Regions from separate parts of the Caballeronia sp. LjRoot34 genome, predicted to be linked through region 3. Evidence: riboswitches for the same ligand, from Rfam matches in the RefSeq annotation. Region 3 holds a riboswitch; each other region holds the start of a gene.
The links. A riboswitch is a leader RNA that binds a small molecule or an ion and turns the genes downstream of it on or off. The one in region 3 is predicted to bind cobalamin.
Positions count from the first base shown of each region.

Region 1: linked by a shared signal. The riboswitch ahead of ACSQ36_RS23665 (CbtB domain-containing protein) and the one ahead of ACSQ36_RS09775 (TonB-dependent receptor domain-containing protein) in region 3 are both predicted to bind cobalamin.
Region 2: linked by a shared signal. The riboswitch ahead of cobG (precorrin-3B synthase) and the one ahead of ACSQ36_RS09775 (TonB-dependent receptor domain-containing protein) in region 3 are both predicted to bind cobalamin.

Region 1 is NZ_CAXUSB020000002.1:900,717-904,189, forward strand. It holds gene ACSQ36_RS23655 (hypothetical protein) at 1-330, shown strand, start outside; gene ACSQ36_RS23660 (histidine phosphatase family protein) at 395-955, opposite strand; adenosylcobalamin (AdoCbl) riboswitch at 995-1,174, shown strand; gene ACSQ36_RS23665 (CbtB domain-containing protein) at 1,176-1,409, shown strand; gene ACSQ36_RS23670 (CbtA family protein) at 1,418-2,185, shown strand; gene ACSQ36_RS23675 (DUF1289 domain-containing protein) at 2,270-2,518, opposite strand; gene ACSQ36_RS23680 (cobyrinate a,c-diamide synthase) at 2,515-3,473, opposite strand, start outside.
Region 2 is NZ_CAXUSB020000002.1:915,485-918,957, forward strand. It holds gene ACSQ36_RS23725 (precorrin-2 C(20)-methyltransferase) at 1-65, opposite strand, end outside; gene ACSQ36_RS23730 (precorrin-8X methylmutase) at 66-692, opposite strand; gene cobG (precorrin-3B synthase) at 685-1,968, opposite strand; cobalamin riboswitch at 2,091-2,267, opposite strand; gene cbiE (precorrin-6y C5,15-methyltransferase (decarboxylating) subunit CbiE) at 2,403-3,473, shown strand, end outside.
Region 3 is NZ_CAXUSB020000001.1:2,178,824-2,182,296, forward strand. It holds gene ACSQ36_RS09775 (TonB-dependent receptor domain-containing protein) at 1-1,861, opposite strand, end outside; adenosylcobalamin (AdoCbl) riboswitch at 2,257-2,409, opposite strand; gene ACSQ36_RS09780 (ABC transporter ATP-binding protein) at 2,684-3,473, opposite strand, start outside.

The DNA.
Region 1 (3,473 bases), on a different contig from region 3:
AGTCGAAACGAATTTGAACTGAGAGAAACGGATTGGCGCGGCCAGTCCGATGTAGCAACCATTGCAAAACAAGCATGGTCAGACGCGATACCCGCAGCCACGCCAACGGCGCCGTCTCGCGCTACGCCACCGGCGACGTACTTCATATCGGTGCTCGAACTGGCGACGGGCGAGAAGCTTGGCAATGACGAACGGCTTCGCGCCATCGCGATTCTTGAAGCGCATTTTGCAATGGGCCGTCCCCGCACGTTGAAAGAAGCGATCAGGATCTGCGCGGGCGCGATCGATTCTTCGACGCTTCAGCGCATGGCGCGCGGAGCGATGGGCTGATTGCTTGTGCGCTTGCAGCGTTACTTCGGTTTTTCACGCCGCTGGTAAGTACGACGTGTTTTTATCATACGGAAGACTTGCATCGAAGGCGCCATGCTTCGCCTGAGCGGGTCAGCGTGATTGCCGAAAGCGGTTCCAGGTCCATGCAATAGATTGCCGTAAGCGGCGCTTCCAGCACGCGCGCCAGCACGGTCTTGACCACGATTGCATGCGTCACGATCAGCGTGACTCCCGCCTCTCGATTGCTCTCCAGCGCGCCCCATACCCTTGTTTGAAGGGCTTCCAGGCTCTCGCCGCCGTGCGCCGCGCTTCCCGGTTCGGAAAGCCATGCGCCTAATCCGGCCGCGTCTTCATCGTGAATCTCGCGGATCGGACGGCCTTGCCAAAGACCGTAATCCAGGTCACTCCATGACGCGTCAACGCTCGTCGTGGTTTCAAACGCTCGGCCCGTTTGCATGGCGGCGTGTGCCGGGCTGGTGACGACGCGATCGGGTTGAAACATCGAAGCAAGGTGCGGGAGCCGGGCTAACTCAAGCTCATCGATAGCGTCGCCGGGACTCGGAAACGAGCCAGTTTTCATGGCGTGCGTGGTCGCGTGGCACAGCAAGATAATTTCGGTTTTCATGGCGCTCGATTAATAGATTGCTTTACATTCCACTCACTCATTTTAGAATGACAAGCTTGCAGCGCGAGGAAGCCGGTGAAAACCCGGCACGGTCGCGCCACTGTGAGCAGATGTCGAATGGGACTGATAACGCTTCAGCCTTCGTTCAGCATCTGCAAGTCAGACCCCCGCTGCAGCCTTTCTTTTGTCTTACGGGACGCGCATTCCCTTGGAGTCGTTCATGAACCATCCTGCCGTAGCCGCCGGTTTGTCCGGCAATAATCCCGCATTTGATGCACCCATACCCATTCCGGTGCGTGAAGTGTTGCCCTGGGCTGTCTTTATCGGCCTGCTTTTGCTGATCGCGATTTATTTTGTCGGTGCCGAACAGGGCGCGACTTCGATCTTCCAGGGCATGTATATCCACGAGTTTGTCCACGACGGTCGCCATCTGCTCGGCTTTCCCTGCCACTGAGACCGACCATGATCCGAAACCTTTTGATACGCGGCATGATCGCGGGACTTGTTGCGGGCCTGCTCGGCTTTTGCGTTGCTAAAACCTTTGGTGAGCCTGCGGTTGATCGCGCGATTGCTTTCGAGTCGCAGCAGGACAAGCTGCGCGACCAAGCGGACGCAGCGGCCGGGCATCCACACGATCCCGCCGACGACGTCGAACTCGTCAGTCGCGGCACACAAGCGGGACTGGGATTGTTGACCGGTGTCTGCGTGTTCGGGACAGCATTGGGCGGCCTGTTCTCGCTCGTGTTCGCTTTTTCGTATGCGCGGCTCGGCGCTTTGCGCGCACGCGGCACGTCGGCGTTACTCGGCTTGTTCGGCTTCGTGACCGTCGCGATCGTGCCGTTCCTCAAGTACCCGCCTAATCCGCCTTCCGTGGGCAATCCTGACACTATCGGCGTACGGACCGCGCTGTTTTTCGGCATGGTCGCGATCTCGCTGATCGTGGCCGTGTTTGCTGTGCGGCTGCAGCGTCGGCTGCAAGCGCGCCACGGCAACTGGAACGCGGTGCTGATCTCGGTTGCCGTGTATATCGTGCTGATGGCGCTGGCGTATCTTGCGCTGCCGCCGATCGACGAAGTGCCGAAACTGTTCTCAGCTGCGCTGCTGTGGAAGTTCCGGGTGGCGGCAATCGGTATTCAGGCGGTGATCTGGACCACGCTCGGTTTGCTCTTCGGCGTGCTCGCGCAACGTGAAATGGAACAGGCGCCGGCCCGGAGGATTGCTTCGGCCTGAGCGCTTCGTTAGTGCGTTAGGGCTTTAGTGCGTTAGTGCTTTAGTGCGGATCCAATGAGAGGCGGCTTGCGGGCCGCCTCTTTTTCATAGCGCGCTCTTGCGTGCAAGCAGGGTATCGAACAGGGCGAGCTTGTCGCTGTCGGCCATCGTTTTCCATGCCTTGATTTCTTCGCGGCTTCTGAAACAGCCTTCGCAACGACCCGTGGTCTTGTCGAGCCGGCATACGTCCGTGCACGGCGAGCCGACGGGTTGAAGCTGTCTGGCGCGCTCGATGGTGAACGTGAGTTCGAGCGGTACGTCTATTTCCATCGGCAGTTCCGTAGGCGTTGTCATAGCGTTTCGCCGCGAAAGAGGGCGGCGGCGGCCACCGGATTCGTCGGCCAGTAAGTGTGCATGTAGGTAGCCGTGATCGGGCCGTGTCGATAGATCGCCTCACCTTCCACGCCCGTGGTGGCGTGCGTCGCGGTGAGCAATGGCGACATGCTGGTCGTCATCGACGAGTAGTGGAAGGTGTGGCCGGTATGGGTGCCGTGGCGGCTTTCAACACGCTGCATGGCGAGCCGGGCCAGGCGTTTTTGCATCTTCGCGTGGCCGGGCAGAAGGGCAAGCATGGCATGCTGAGAACCTTCGATATCCGTCAGTGAATCGAGCAGATACAGCATGCCGCCGCATTCCGCGACCACCGCTTTACCCGCCTCAACGTGCGCTCGAATCGAGGCCGCGCTCGCAAGGTTCGCTGCAAGCCGGGCCGCGTGCAGTTCCGGATATCCACCCGGCAGATAGAGCGCATCGGCATGCGTGGGAACGGGTTCATCGGCGAGGGGGGAGAAAAACGCGAGCGTTGCGCCCATCGCCTCCAGCAGATCGAGATTAGCAGGGTAGATGAACGAAAACGCAGCATCGCGGGCAATGGCGATGTGCATGCCTTCCAGCAAACGCGGCGGCTGTTCAAGGGCGGCGTAATTGAACATGACCGCGGGCGGCAACTCGCGCAACGTCGTCTCGCCGATGGCGTCCGCTGCGCGATCCAGCCGCGTATCGATGTCGGCCACCTCCGCTGCCTGCATGAGGCCCAGGTGCCGCCCGGGTAGCGCAATGTCGTCGATGCTCGACAGATGCCCGCAGTATCGAATGCCTTCAGGAATGGCTTCGCTCAACATTTGCGCATGCCGTGCCGACGCCACGCGATTGGCGAGCACACCGTGAAAGGGCAGATCTGCGCGATAGCGCGCGAGCCCGAACGCCATTGCGCCGAAGGTCTGCGCCATGCCGTGCGCGCCGATCACGG
Region 2 (3,473 bases), on a different contig from region 3:
GCCTTCACGGTTATCAACTCGGGGTCGCCAGGACCGACACCGAGGCCATAGAGGCGTCCGCTCATCTATTCAGTCTCCGTTGCCAGTGCGTTCACGGCGGCCGCCGCCATCGCGCTGCCGCCACGCCGGCCGCGTAACGCGACGAAGGGCACGCCGCGGCTATCGGCGGCAAGCAGTGCCTTCGATTCCGCCGCGCCGATAAAACCCACCGGAAAGCCCAGGATCAACGCAGGTTTGGGCGCGCCCGCGTCGAGCATGTCGAGCAGATGGAAGAGCGCGGTGGGCGCATTGCCGATCACCACCACGCTGCCTTCAAGATCCGGCCGCCACAATTCGAGCGCGGCGGCCGAGCGCGTGTTGCCAAGCGCGCGAGCGCGTTCAGGCACGGATGGATCGTTGAGCGTGCAGATCACGCGGTTGTTTGCCGGCAATCGCGCACGCGTGATGCCCTCGGCGACCATGCGTGCATCGCAGAGAATGGGGGCGCCTTGACCAAGCGCTGAGCGGCCTGCCGTGCCCGCGCCGGGCGAGAACACGAGGTCATCGATTACATCCGTCATGCCGCATGCATGGATCACGCGTACGGCAAGTTTCTCGAGATCGGCGGGAATGGCCGAGAGGTTGGCCTCGGCGCGAATAGTCGCAAACGACGCGCGATAGATCGCCTGGCCGTCGCGAATGTAGTCAAGCATCAGAGGGGCTCCGGGCTAGCCAGCGGGCTGCCTGTTCAATGGTGAGATGGCGGGCAAGGGGTTCAGGCGCCTCGCCGTAAAGATCGTAGCGACCGGGAGCGACAGCAATCAAGGTGGTTTCTACACGGTGCGCCGCCGCGCATGAACGCGCGCAGCCGCTAAGGTGGACGTTGCCTGCTGGTGGCATCGACCGCGCGAGAAGGTGCGCGTCGGCTTTGGTATCGGCAAAACTTTTCGCGCAGCCTTGCGAACCTGTACACGCAATCAGGCGCGCGAATGGTTCGTCGGGGTTTGTCGCGAGGCCGAGTGCAGCGAGTTGTTCAACCACCGCTTGGGCCTCGGCAGACGGAACATCGAGCAGCATGACGCTTTGCCAAGGGGTCATGCGTAATTGTGGCGCCAGATCGGCAAGTGCGAACAGCGTCGCGGCATCCAGACGCCCAAGCGGGACTTGCGCACCAACGTACACGCTGTCGCCCGTCCCTTGACGATGCACGCCGAAACGCAGCCTTGCATCGGATGTGGGACGGCGCCAGTGTTCAACGTCACGATCTAAAGGCAAGCCCAGCTTCTCCTGAACGCGGCCAAGAATGTCTTCGATGGAACACGTCGTCAGCAGATCGCGCATTCTGGTCTGCCAGGGCTGTGCGAGATCGAGGAAGGTATGCAACAGCGCATCGACCAACGCGGGGACGTGCCCGGTTTTCACTGCAGCCAGCGCAGGCGTATCGTTTTCAAACTGCGGTGGACCACCCGCGAGCCCGAACACAAACCGCTCCGCCGATATTGCTGAAAGCCAGACATCGTGAGGATGATCGAGCATCGCAAGGCGTTCGCCGCCATCCACCATCAACGCAAATTTCGGCGATAGCTCATGCAACCGCGCGTCGCGCTGCATCTGCCCGATTAACGTGGAAACGAGCGGTACGGCGTCGAGCAAGGCGTGCGGATCGAGGCCCGTCAGCGGACTGGACATGACGTTACGCAGGTCGTCGGAACCTGGCGTGAGAGGGCCGAGTCCCGCGTCGACGAGCCGCGAGACGAGCACTTCCTGCGAGTCTTCCCTTACGCCGCGGATCTGCAGATTCGCGCGATTGGTCACGTCGATGAAACCCGAGCCGAACGTCCGCGATGCGTGCGCCACCACCCGCGCCTGCGCCGCACTCAGTTCGCCCCATGCGAGGCGAATGCGGCACAGGCCGCCGTCACGCGCAGGCACAATCCGCATCAGCCCCGGGCAAGCCGACGGCCGCGATGCTTGCGGTAATAGGTGCATAGTAGTGAGTGGTTCGTTCAAAGCGTGACCCGTTCGGTCTCGCGCGGCGCCTCGAGCATGCCGGACCCTTTGAGAGGATGGCACGTTCGCGGCATCGGTACACCCCGCCCGATGCTGGCTTGCACGAAGAATTCCGGTCGGCAGGTCTCTTGGCTTGCAGGTCGCCGTCCGTACCGGCCTTCCCAGTCGAAACCAGTGGCAGTGGAGCGCGGACTCGTTGCGTACAATTGCGGGGGCAGCCACAGTTCTGCTGTGTTCCCTGTTAGGCCCGTAAGGGCACCGACTAACCGCGGTATTATGCCCGTTTTTGCGGCGGTTAAAGCGCATTGGCGGCAGGCCGGCGGTGCTTTCGCCGGATTGTCTCGACCACGTTGCAGACGCGGCGTAATCAGTGAATGAATCAAGCAGTGAATGAATCAAGCGAGGATCGGCGGATGTCACCGTGGTTGACCGTGGTGGGGATCGGGGAGGATGGCTGGCGCGGCCTGAGCCGGCACGCGCGCCAGGCGCTGCTTGCCGCCGATACGATTTTCGGCGGCGCGCGTCATCTCGCGTTGTTGCCCGCCCGGATTGGCGGCGAACGTCGCGTATGGCCTACGCCGTTCACGATTGCGCCGGTACTCGAACATCGTCACGAACGTGGACGGGTGTGCGTGCTTGCGAGCGGCGACCCGATGATGTTCGGCGTCGGCGCGACGTTCGCCCGCGAACTGGCTGCGGATGAATTCTGCGTAGTGCCCGCGCCATCTTCGCTGTCGCTGGCCGCCGCGCGTTTGCACTGGGCGCTTCAGGACGTCGCGGTAGTGTCGCTGGTCGGGCGGCCGGTCGCGGCGCTCGAAACGCAGCTTCATCCCGGCGCGCGCCTGATTGTTCTAAGTGCTGACGCTGCAAGTCCCGCCTCGATCGCTGAGTTGCTGACAAAGCGCGGCTTCGGCGCAAGCCGCCTGAGCGTGTTCGAGCATCTCGGCGGCGACGAGGAGCGCCGTATCGATCGCGTGGCCAGCGCGTGGACGGCAAGTGACGTGGCCGCGCTCAATCTGGTGGCGATCGAATGCATCGCAGAGAGCCATGCGCTGCGCTTGCCGCTGACGCCCGGTCTCCCCGACGATGCATACCGGCACGACGGCCAGCTCACGAAACGCGATATCCGCGCGATCACGCTGTCGCGGCTTGCGCCCGAGCCGGGCGAACTGCTGTGGGACGTGGGCGCGGGATGCGGGTCGATTGGTATCGAATGGATGCGCACGCACCCGAGTTGCCGTGCCATCGCGATCGAAGCGAATGGCCAGCGTCAACGCCTGATCGAACACAATCGCGACGCGCTCGGCGTGCCCGGACTGCAACTGGTCGAGGGCGAAGCGCCGGGCGCGTTGGCCGGACTTCCCGAGCCCGATGCTATTTTTATCGGCGGTGGCGTGACCACGCCGGACATGCTGGAGACGTGCTGGTCTCATCTGAAGAAAGGCGGCCGGATGATCGTCAACGCCGTCACGATCCAGAGCGAG
Region 3 (3,473 bases):
GCCGGTTAAAGAGGTTGGACAGATTAGCGGACACGGTGAGATGCGAATTGACCTTGTACGCGGCACGCAGCCCGACGGTTGTGTACGACGGCAGATACGTCGCGTTGAACTGGTCGTCGTAGGTCGATCCTCCGTAAAGCAAGGAGATGCCCGTGCTCAGCGCGTGCAGGTGAAACTCGTCCCATGTGTGATCGATGTTCAGGCTGACGGTCTGACGCGGACGGCGGTTGAGCCACGTCTGGTCGGTCACATCCTGCGGATTCAAAATGCCGATCGCGAGACTTACCGGTGTCGATTTGCCAAGCGTGCCCTTATACGACAGGTCGATGCCCTGAATATGCGCGCGGCCTACATTCACGGGCAGAAAGGTCACCGAGTCGTAAGTGATGAGGTCATGCACGCGGGTGTCATAGACAGCGGCCGTAAAGGTACCGAACGACGTGGCCGCATCAAGCGCTGCCTCGACCGTATCGCTGCGCTCAGGCTGCAGATTCGGGTTCGCGTAACCCGGGTAGTACAGGTCGTTAAAAGTCGGCAGGCGGAATGCGTTGCCGTACGAAATGCGTGCCGTATAAACCGGGGTAATTGCATAAGCGACGGCGACATTACCGGTATTGATCGACCGGCCCTGGATGATCTCGTGGCGTCCCGCCAGGAACACAGTCAACGCGCCGAGCGTGACTGATTGATGGAGCGAGACGGCTGAATCGTTGCGCGTCGGCACGCCCGTGGGGATGTCGACCGGCAGGAAGGCTTGCTCGCGGGTGAAGTCGTAGGCGAGCTTGGTTTCACCGGACAGTGGCAGACTGAAGAGCGTTTGACCACGCTCCTGATGGGTCAGCGAGGTCGACGTGCTTAAGCGCGTCGAGTCGATCTCATCGGTCGGGATGGCCGGGTTGTTCGCATAGAGGAACTGTCGATCCGTGGAGTAGCCGACAGACTGGTCAAACTGCGTGAACGGCGTGATGTCCAGATGAAACGCAACGCCGGTCGTCAGTTGATGATCAAGCTGCCGGTTATCGCCGCCGGCATTGTCGTAGGACAGATCGGACCGGTGATAGAGCGCGAATGTGGAGATCGACCAGTTGTCGTGCGCATAGCCCAAGCGCGCATCCACGTCCTGAGCATGATACGGATTGCGGCCATCCTCATGCCCGTAAGCCCCGGGCTGGGTCGCATCGATTCCCGCGGTATTGTAGTCGTGCAGTCCCAAGGAATAGGTCAGTCCGGCCAGTGCCGCGAGCGGACCCGTGGACGAAATACTGCCTGAAGTGCGGATCTGTGTATCGAACGTTTTGTTCGAACCACCGCCTGTTGAAATCGTAGTCTGGTTGGGTTGATTTGCCGCGCGGTTCGTGAAGAGTTGCACGACGCCGCCCACCGCGTCCGCACCGAATGAAGCGGCCGCCGGTCCTGAGATCACTTCGACACGGTCAAAGGCGGAGGTCGGAAGGTCGGCCCACTCGGCTTGACCCGTAGTCGCAGAACCAACGCGGATACCATCTATGAACACCGCAACCTGACTTCCCGATGATCCACGAATGCTGACGGCAGCAGAAGATCCTGGGCCGCCGTTTTGTGAAATAGTGACGCCTGGCAACGTGGCGAGGGCTTGCGTGATGCTCGGGTCACTCGGCGACAAACGGTCGAGATCCGCGCGGGTCAGGACCTGTGTCGACGCATAGCGTTGATCGAACGATTGCGGCAGGTGCTGCGTGTCGCCGGTGACGAGAATATTCGGCAGCGTGGCTGCGTCCGGAAGCTGCTCCGGTTGCGGAAACGACGAGTCGTCCGCGGCCTGTGCGACCTGCCATGCCGAAACCGTCAACGCAGAGGTGAGGATGAAATGACGGAACTTCATACGGGGAAAACCTTTTTGTTGGAAGATTGGACGACGTGCTGCGAGCGCAAACGCAGCATGTCGATTTCGGATGGCGGCAATGACGAAACGCGGGCCTCTCTGGAGGCGTCACCGCCCTGCCGTCCACGCGATAGACGAGATCAACCCGCGATGACGCGCAGCGGCCAAGGCACTTTTAAGTGGCGGTGAGTTCTCTCGCGCGGCAGATGCGCCCATGTCTCGGGTGCTGGTCCTGGCGAACCGCTGATGCCCACCTCGCCTGCGCAATCGATCACGCCCCAAGCGGGCAGCCGAATTCACTTATGCGGGTCTATGTGGGTCTAGGCGGGCCAATCGAGGGGATGCCGCTCTGGCTGTAAGCCAGGATCGCTGGCAGTATCGGTCATCGGTCATGTGGATTGTCTCCCGGGGAGTGCGCGCCCCAAAGTCAGAAAAGAGGTATACGACGCCGAGGTCTGACTTCCGGTTTGTGCTGAAACCGGTCACAGTGGCGCGACCGTGCTGGATTTACACCAGCTTCCACGAGTCGTATGCGCGCATTTTACTTCCGAATCCCCGTCCGACACTATCAAGTCGGGGTTATTGAATAACCGGCGGTGCGGGTGCCCTTGGCAGCACGAGATTCATGCCTGCTGGTTATCGCCAGCGACCTTTCGGAATATTTGCGTATTGAGTGCAATCACGTTGAAGGCGGTCGGGGGTGGGGCTCTGAGCGCGCCACCCCCGCTCCGACACCTGCCTAATCTCCCGGACTAAACCCAGGGCAAACGGAATCACTATCCCCTGCCCCGCGCCAGAGGGTATGCGGATCTTGAAAGCTCCTTAGTGGACCAGGATCGTGCTGTCGGGCGACCAGCTCAACGTCACTTGCGAGCCGACCGGGATCAGGTCCTCACCGGAGTTTTGCACATGGACCTTGAGCTGCTGCCCGCACCAGTCGAGCATATAGGTTGTATTCACACCGGCAAAGACGTGATGGGCAACCTGTGCCGTCAGCCGGTTATGCGCGCTCGGCGCGGCCGCGCCCGTTGCACGTTGGAGCGCGATTTTCTCGGGACGTACTGCACACTTTGTCTGACCAGATACAGTGGAGCGCGATCCGAAACGAATCAAACTGCCATCGTTAATGCGCATGCCCCCGGTCTCCAGTCGACCGTTGAGAATGTTGGCATCGCCGAGAAAAGTGGCGGCGAACTCGCTGGCCGGTTGATCGTAGAGTTCGCGTGCGGTCCCTTCCTGGATCAATCGCCCATCGCGCAGGATACCTACACGATCACTCAACGTAAGCGCTTCTTCCTGGTCGTGCGTGACGAATACGGTCGTGATCGCGACATCGCGCTGGATGCGGCGCAATTCGACCTGCATGTCCACTCGCAAAGATTTGTCCAGCGCGCTCAGCGGTTCGTCGAGCAGCAACACGCGAGGACGCGTCACAATGGCGCGCGCCAGTGCGACGCGCTGGCGCTGCCCGCCCGACAATTGATTGATCCCGCGTGCGTGCAGGCTGCCGAGTTGCACGAGATCCAGCACCTCCCCCACCCGGCGCTTGATCTCGCTCTTGTCCACATGCCTCACGGACAACCCGAATGCGACGTTGTCGGCCACATTCATA